Regions from separate parts of the Spirosoma agri genome, predicted to be linked through region 1. Evidence: riboswitches for the same ligand, from Rfam matches in the RefSeq annotation. Region 1 holds a riboswitch; the other holds the start of a gene.
The links. Region 1 has a riboswitch for cobalamin ahead of metE (5-methyltetrahydropteroyltriglutamate--homocysteine S-methyltransferase). Riboswitches for the same ligand answer to the same signal wherever they lie in the genome.
Positions count from the first base shown of each region.

Region 2: another riboswitch for cobalamin. It lies ahead of GK091_RS07065 (TonB-dependent receptor plug domain-containing protein); the one in region 1 lies ahead of metE (5-methyltetrahydropteroyltriglutamate--homocysteine S-methyltransferase).

Region 1 is NZ_JAAGNZ010000001.1:1,993,347-1,996,766, forward strand. Features, by position in the region: gene GK091_RS08145 (cation diffusion facilitator family transporter) at 1-790, opposite strand, end outside; cobalamin riboswitch at 959-1,159, shown strand; gene metE (5-methyltetrahydropteroyltriglutamate--homocysteine S-methyltransferase) at 1,320-3,420, shown strand, end outside.
Region 2 is NZ_JAAGNZ010000001.1:1,717,651-1,721,070, forward strand. Features, by position in the region: gene GK091_RS07060 (DUF6580 family putative transport protein) at 1-54, opposite strand, end outside; gene GK091_RS07065 (TonB-dependent receptor plug domain-containing protein) at 67-2,064, opposite strand; cobalamin riboswitch at 2,212-2,402, opposite strand; gene GK091_RS07070 (M16 family metallopeptidase) at 2,511-3,420, opposite strand, start outside.

The sequences.
Region 1 (3,420 bases):
GCGCCGTAAGGGCGTTTTCGGTAGTGCTCATCGCCCACACATGAACGTGATGTACATCGCGCACGCCCGCAACAGCACGCAGGTCGGCGAGTACGGCGGGAAGATCAATCGTGGCCGGAACCCCATCGAGTGAAAGTCGTAAACTGTCGTTCAATAGTCGCCACGTCGAACCCAGAATAACGGCAGCGACCACCAGCCCGATAACGGGGTCGAGCCAGACCCAGCCGGTGTAACTGATGATGATGCCCGCAACCACTACGCCAAGCGATACCAGTGCATCGGCTGCCAGGTGCAGATAAGCGCCCTTGATGTTCAGGTCGTGGTCTTTGTCCCGGAAGAACAGGAGTGCCGAACCCGCGTTCACGAGAATACCAAATCCGGCGACCCAGGCAACCTGCCCCCCGGCAACGGGTTCAGGGTGGCGAAAGCGCTGGATGCTTTCCCATAAAATAGCCCCGATCGTAACCAGCAGAACAACCGCGTTGGTCAGGGAGGCCAGTACGGTGCTTTTACGATAGCCGTACGTGAAACTCGGCGTCTGACGAATGCGCGCCAGCCGGAAGGCCAGCAGCGAAAGTAACAGACCGGCTACGTCGCTGAGGTTATGACCCGCATCGGCAATGAGGGCCAGTGAGTTATAATAAACGCCCAGCGTAAATTCGACGGCTACATACACGGCGTTCAGGACGGCTCCAATGACCAGCGCCCTGTTCACCGACGTCAGAACTGTGGGTCCGTGGCTGTGTCCGGCGTGGCTATGTGAATGGTCGTGATGGTGTTCGTGCGCCATAAGTATACGTTCTGCTTACTAACGATTGGATGGGTGGAGTGGTTTCGAGATTTGGTACAACGACGGGTGATTTACGGTTTGTCGTTCCCCGGAGAAAGAATTGCAAACGCAATGTTTTCTTGTTTTTGCCGACCGAATCCAGTTAGTTTGCCGCAACGTTCTTTGTTTTCCGTCAAATTAGCTATCGGTTTTCCTGAGAGGTTCAGGAAATGAAAAAGGAATCGTGTGAGAATCACGAGCAGACGTTGCTACTGTCAGTGACCATTTAGAGAAGGGTTTGCCCTCGATGTCCATTGTCCCGCTACTGGGATGAGAAGGACGGCAGATACCGTCACAAGCCAGGAGACTTGCCTTTAGCTTTGCTGATTACGCCCACACGCGATTGGGCTTCATCAAGATTGACGTTCCTTTCATTACCTGCTTCGTTTCGAGGCCAGGTCGGGTATGTCGTGTTGGTAAAGTATTGATAATGAGTGGGCGTATGGAGTTCGGCATCGAACGCGATCAATCATTTTATCTTATTTACAACATGATCGCACACAATCTCGGCTATCCACGAATCGGTAGCCACCGCGAACTCAAACGGGCCAGTGAACAATTCTGGGCCCAGAAAATTACCCGTCAACAGCTGGAAGAGACCGGTCGGCGTATTCGACAGGACAACTGGCTGACGCAGCAGCAGGCTGGCATTACGCTGGTTCCCTGCAATGATTTTTCGTTCTACGATCAGGTGCTGGACATGTCGCTGACCGTTGGGGCGATTCCCGAGCGGTTTCGACCACTGGCCGGTCCGGATGATGACCGACTGACCCTGTACTTCGCCATGGCGCGCGGCTATCAGCAGAACGGTCTGGACCTGAAGGCGATGGAAATGACAAAATGGTTCGATACCAACTACCATTACATCGTACCGGAATTTACCGCCAACCAAGCATTCGAACTCGTTTCTGACAAGATTTTTACCGAATTTGACGAAGCCCGGCAAACGCTCGGTGTTACGCCAAAACCTGTGCTCATTGGGCCGGTGTCGTATCTGCTGCTCGGGAAAGAAAAAGAAGCGGACTTCGACCGGCTGGATTTACTGGATCGTCTACTGCCGGTTTATGAGCAGGTGCTGACTCGTCTACAGGCGCAGGGGGCTGACTGGGTTCAACTCGACGAACCGTGTCTATCGCTCGATCTGACCGATCAGCAGCGCGAAGCATTCGCCACGACCTACAACCGAATTCGGCGTCAATTCCCGCAGCTGAACCTACTCCTGGCCTCGTACTTTGAATGCTATGGAGCCAACCTGAATCTGGCCGTACAGTTGCCGGTCCATGCGCTTCACCTCGATCTGGTGCGTTGCCCAAGTCAGTTAGACGACATCCTGCAAACGGACTTCGTGTCGACCAAAACGTGCCTGTCATTGGGCGTTGTTGATGGACGGAACATCTGGATCAATGATCTGGAGCGTTCGCGAACCACGATTCAGCGGGCGGTAGTCGCGTTGGGTCAAGAGCGAGTATTGATCGCGCCTTCCTGCTCGCTGTTGCACGTTCCCTGCGACCTGAATTCGGAAATGCGTAACGAAGGGCTGACGCCCGAAATCAAGCAATGGCTGGCCTTTGCCCGGCAGAAACTGGATGAAGTAGCCACACTGGTTCGCCTGGTTAATGAGCCGGAAAACGAGCAGGTCGGTAACGTGCTGGCCAAAAATCAGGATGCCCTGAACGCCCGCCGATCCTCTGCCCTCATCAATCGGCCCGCGGTACGGGCCCGGTTAAACGCACTGACTGAGCAGGATGCTCAACGCGGAGCCGCCTTTGCGGAACGGCAGGCACTTCAGCATGAGCGGTTGCAACTACCCCTGTTTCCGACGACGACGATTGGCTCATTTCCGCAAACGGATGCCGTTCGGACCAACCGGTCTACGTACAAAAAGGGCGAACGGACACTCGACCAGTACGAAAAATTTATTCGGGTCGAAACCGAACAGGCGATCCGGTGGCAGGAGGAAATTGGTCTGGACGTGCTGGTTCACGGCGAATTTGAGCGTAACGACATGGTTGAATATTTCGGCGAATTGCTCGACGGGTTTGCCTTCAGCGACAACGGCTGGGTGCAGAGCTACGGCTCCCGCTGCGTGAAACCGCCGATCATCTACGGAGATGTGCACCGCCCCGCCCCAATGACTGTACGCTGGTCGGCCTATGCGCAATCGCTGACCGACAAGCCGGTCAAGGGGATGCTTACGGGTCCGGTTACGATTCTGCAATGGTCGTTCGTGCGCGATGATCAGCCGCGTCGGGATACCTGTCTGCAAATCGCACTGGCCATTCATGATGAGGTCGTTGATCTGGAAAAAGCCGGTATTCAGCTTATACAGATTGATGAACCCGCGCTGCGTGAGGGTCTTCCGCTGCGTCGCGAAAACTGGGATGCTTACCTGAACTGGGCCGTTATGGCCTTTCGGGTGGCGGCTTCGGGCGCGCAGGATCATACGCAGATTCATACGCACATGTGCTACGCGGAGTTCAATGACATCATTCACTCGATCGCCGATCTGGATGCCGACGTGATTACAATTGAAACGTCCCGGTCGCAGATGGAGTTGCTGGATGCGTTTGCGCGTTTCGCCTATCCCAACG
Region 2 (3,420 bases), 280 kb from region 1:
TAGCACAATAAACAGCAGCAGGACCGTTAGCCGGGGATTGAATTGTTGTTTCATACGTTTTGATTGTTACAAAGTGAACCGGAGCCCGACGGTTGCATTCCGACGGCGGGTATTGTACCCGTAAATATCGTAATAGGTTTGGTCAAACAGGTTGCGAACGTCGGCATAAAGACGCAATTGTGGCGTAATTTTTCCTTCCACATACAGATCGATCGTCGTGTAAGCCGCCAGCGTTACGTTGTCCGTGCGAAATGTCTCGTTGTTGAAAAACCGGTCGGTCCGATCGCCAATCGAGCGCAACGTTGCTGAAACGAACAGGGTTGGAACAACGCGGTAGCCAACGCTTAGGTTTAGCTGCGTTTTAGGTCGCCGGAACAGGTTATTGTACGTCGTATCGCGGCCAGCCGTGTTCGTTTTTACGGCACCGGTCAGAAACAGAACGTTACCCGTGAAGGTCAGTTTGTTTACTTCGGCCTGTGCTTCCAGCTCAACGCCGTGGTCGTGCTGCCGGTCGAAGTTGATGTAACGGCCATAAGGAGCCGTGTTCAGTGACTCGAAGAACAGCACGTCCTTGATCTGCCGGTCAAAATACACGGCGCGAACCCAGGCATTGCGGCTGCGGGTAAACAGCTGAACCCCCGCTTCGGTAGACCAGCTATATTCAGGACGAAGGGCCTTGTTGCCGTAAGGCGAGAAAAGCTGGTACAGCGTAGGTGCCCGGAAACCCGACGACAGGTTAACGAACAGCTTGATCCGGTCAGACACCAGATACGACGGGTTGAACGAATACGTGAATACGTTGCCGTACAACGAGTTGCGGCTGTAGCGACCACCCAGCTCGACCGAAAGACCGCGGTAGGGCGTCAGGATACCGGTAGCGTAAATACCAAGCTGGCCAATGCGGGCGGTATCAGCACCAATCGGTGGCGACTGGTAGGGCCCATACTGGCTGATCGATAAATACGATTGGTCGGTATTGCTGAATCGGTAATCTACGCCCGTCAGGATTTCACCCCACGAACCCAATTTCAGGTTGTGATACGCTTCAAGGAAATGAGTCACTCCGCCGTATTCCTGATACGAATAACGTTCGGATGCGTTCGCTTCCACACTCGTCGAATCGTTTTTGTACGTCCGGCGACTGTCGCTGATTCCGTAATTAAGCATCAGCCGTCCGTGGGCGTGTTTATACTCGAACCCCGTCGCAAACCGCTTAAACGTGTTCTTATACGTATAATCTTTTTCGTCGGCAAACGCTCCGTTGTCAATATCCGCCGTATAGCCCGTCGTTAACCCCTGCAATTTCCAGCTCAACCGGGATGATAGTTGCAACGTCAGGTTCGCCACCAGCGCGTTCTGTTTGTAGCCATCGTTGTCGAAATTCTGAGTACCGATTCGGTCGGTAGCCGCCGAAAAACCCGCCGATGATAAGCGCGTGTACTGAACGTTATACGATAACCGGCTTGTCTGACCGTTCACGCCAACCGTTCCCCGGAAGGTTTTATACGTTCCGTAGTTGAGGGAAGCATTCACGCCGAATGGTTTATTGCCAGCTGCATTGCTACCCCGCTTCGTAAAAATGTTGATGACTCCGGCTACAGCATCAGACCCGTAACTGGTTGATTGCGCCCCCCGAAGAATCTCAATGCGATCGCATTCGCCCACGGTCAGTAAATTCAGGTCGAACGTGTTGGACGTTCCGGATGGGTCATACACTGGCAGACCATCGAGTAGAATCAGGGTGTTGCCGGACGAAGCGCCCCGCAGGTAAATGTCCGGGTTGGTGCCCAATGGTCCATTCGACCCTACAATTTGCAGACCGGCCTGCCGTGACAAGAGTTCGCTCACGGTCTGAGTCGCGTAACGCTGTAAGACGGAGTCGGATAGTACGGTGACGACCTTGCCGGTTTGCGACAGTTTCTGTTCCGTTTTGTTGGCGGTAACGGTAACGGCATCCAGCTGAACCGGTCGCGACGAAGCGGGTTGGGGATTTTCCTGCGCCAAAGCGGACAGGCTTGATACGGCCAGAGCGGCCGACAATAAGGTACTGATTTTGCTCATCATTAATCAGATAAACGGAGATTAAGTAATGAGCTGTCGGAAACTGAAATAAAAGACAAACGCAACCAAAGGCCCGTTTGTGACCGCACAGGTGACCAGGCCACCCCATCGAACTGTCTTTCATCCCCGGCTTTTTACCCGAAAGCTCGAATCATGAATTCGTTTGAGGCAGGTCTTCTGGCTCGTTCGACCAGCAACGCCTTCCCACCCGAGGGCAGTGGCTGTTATGCTGCTGGCTGGTTACTAGAACTTACAGCTACGGGAATAGCCCCGGATTCGCACCGGTGTTCCCTTTTAATTACCCATCCGAAGAAGGGCAAACCTTAAACGCGGGGCAAAGATAGGGGATAAACTCGTAAGGCGGACATCCTGTCCGCAGAGGAATGGAGTTGCAAGAGCGATTTTGCCTCGCCAGTTCCGTCTCTCTGCGGACAAGATGTCCGCGCTACTTAAAAACCGTCGGCTTTTATTTCCTTCTCGGTGACGGTGCCGTATTTCTTCACCTTATCCCGAATCGTGTCGGCTTTACCGATGAGGACGAATTGCAGGTTGTTTTTTGGGAAATACTGGTCGATGATCTGCCGCGTTTTCGCCACGGTCAACCCATCGACGTTCTTCTGGAAATTGTTGATAAACGACTCGTCGAAGCCCAGACTGAACATATCCGTCAGCAGGTTCGCCAACTCGCTGGCCGATTCGTAACGGGGTGGGAAGTCCGCTTTGACGTAGTTTTTCGCCGAACTCAGCGTCTTCTCGTCGATACCAGTCCGGTGCAGGCTGTCGAGTACGTGCAGAGCCATGTCGATGGCTTCCGTTGTCGTGCTAACTTTCGTAAAGGTCGAGATGGCAAACGTGCCACTATTGCGGAAGGTGCCGAAGCGACTGCCCGCGCCGTATGTAAGCCCCGAGTTGACGCGCAGGGCGTCGTTGAGCCAGGACGTAAACCGCCCACCCAGAATGGTATTGACCACCGTAACCGGGATGAAGTCGGGGTTGTTTTGCGTAATGCCCTTCCCGCCAATCAGAAACGTCGTCTCGCGGGCGTCGTCTTTGTTGATCAGCAATACCCGGTTTTTGTCGAACGATACCGTTGGATCGGTCAATTTAGGTGACGTGGCCGCTGCGGTTTTCCAATTGCCGAACAGGTCCGTGATCCGTTTTTTCATGGCCGCGGTGTTAAAATCGCCCACGATGGCAATGGCGGCCCGATCAGCCGTGTAGTTTTTCTGGTAGAACTGACGGGCATCGTTTGCCGTAATGGCCGATACGGCGGTTGACGTTCCCGACACGGGGTTTGCGTAAGGATGTGAATCGTACACAAAGCGGTTGAAGTACGAGTTGACAACCGAGCGTGGACTT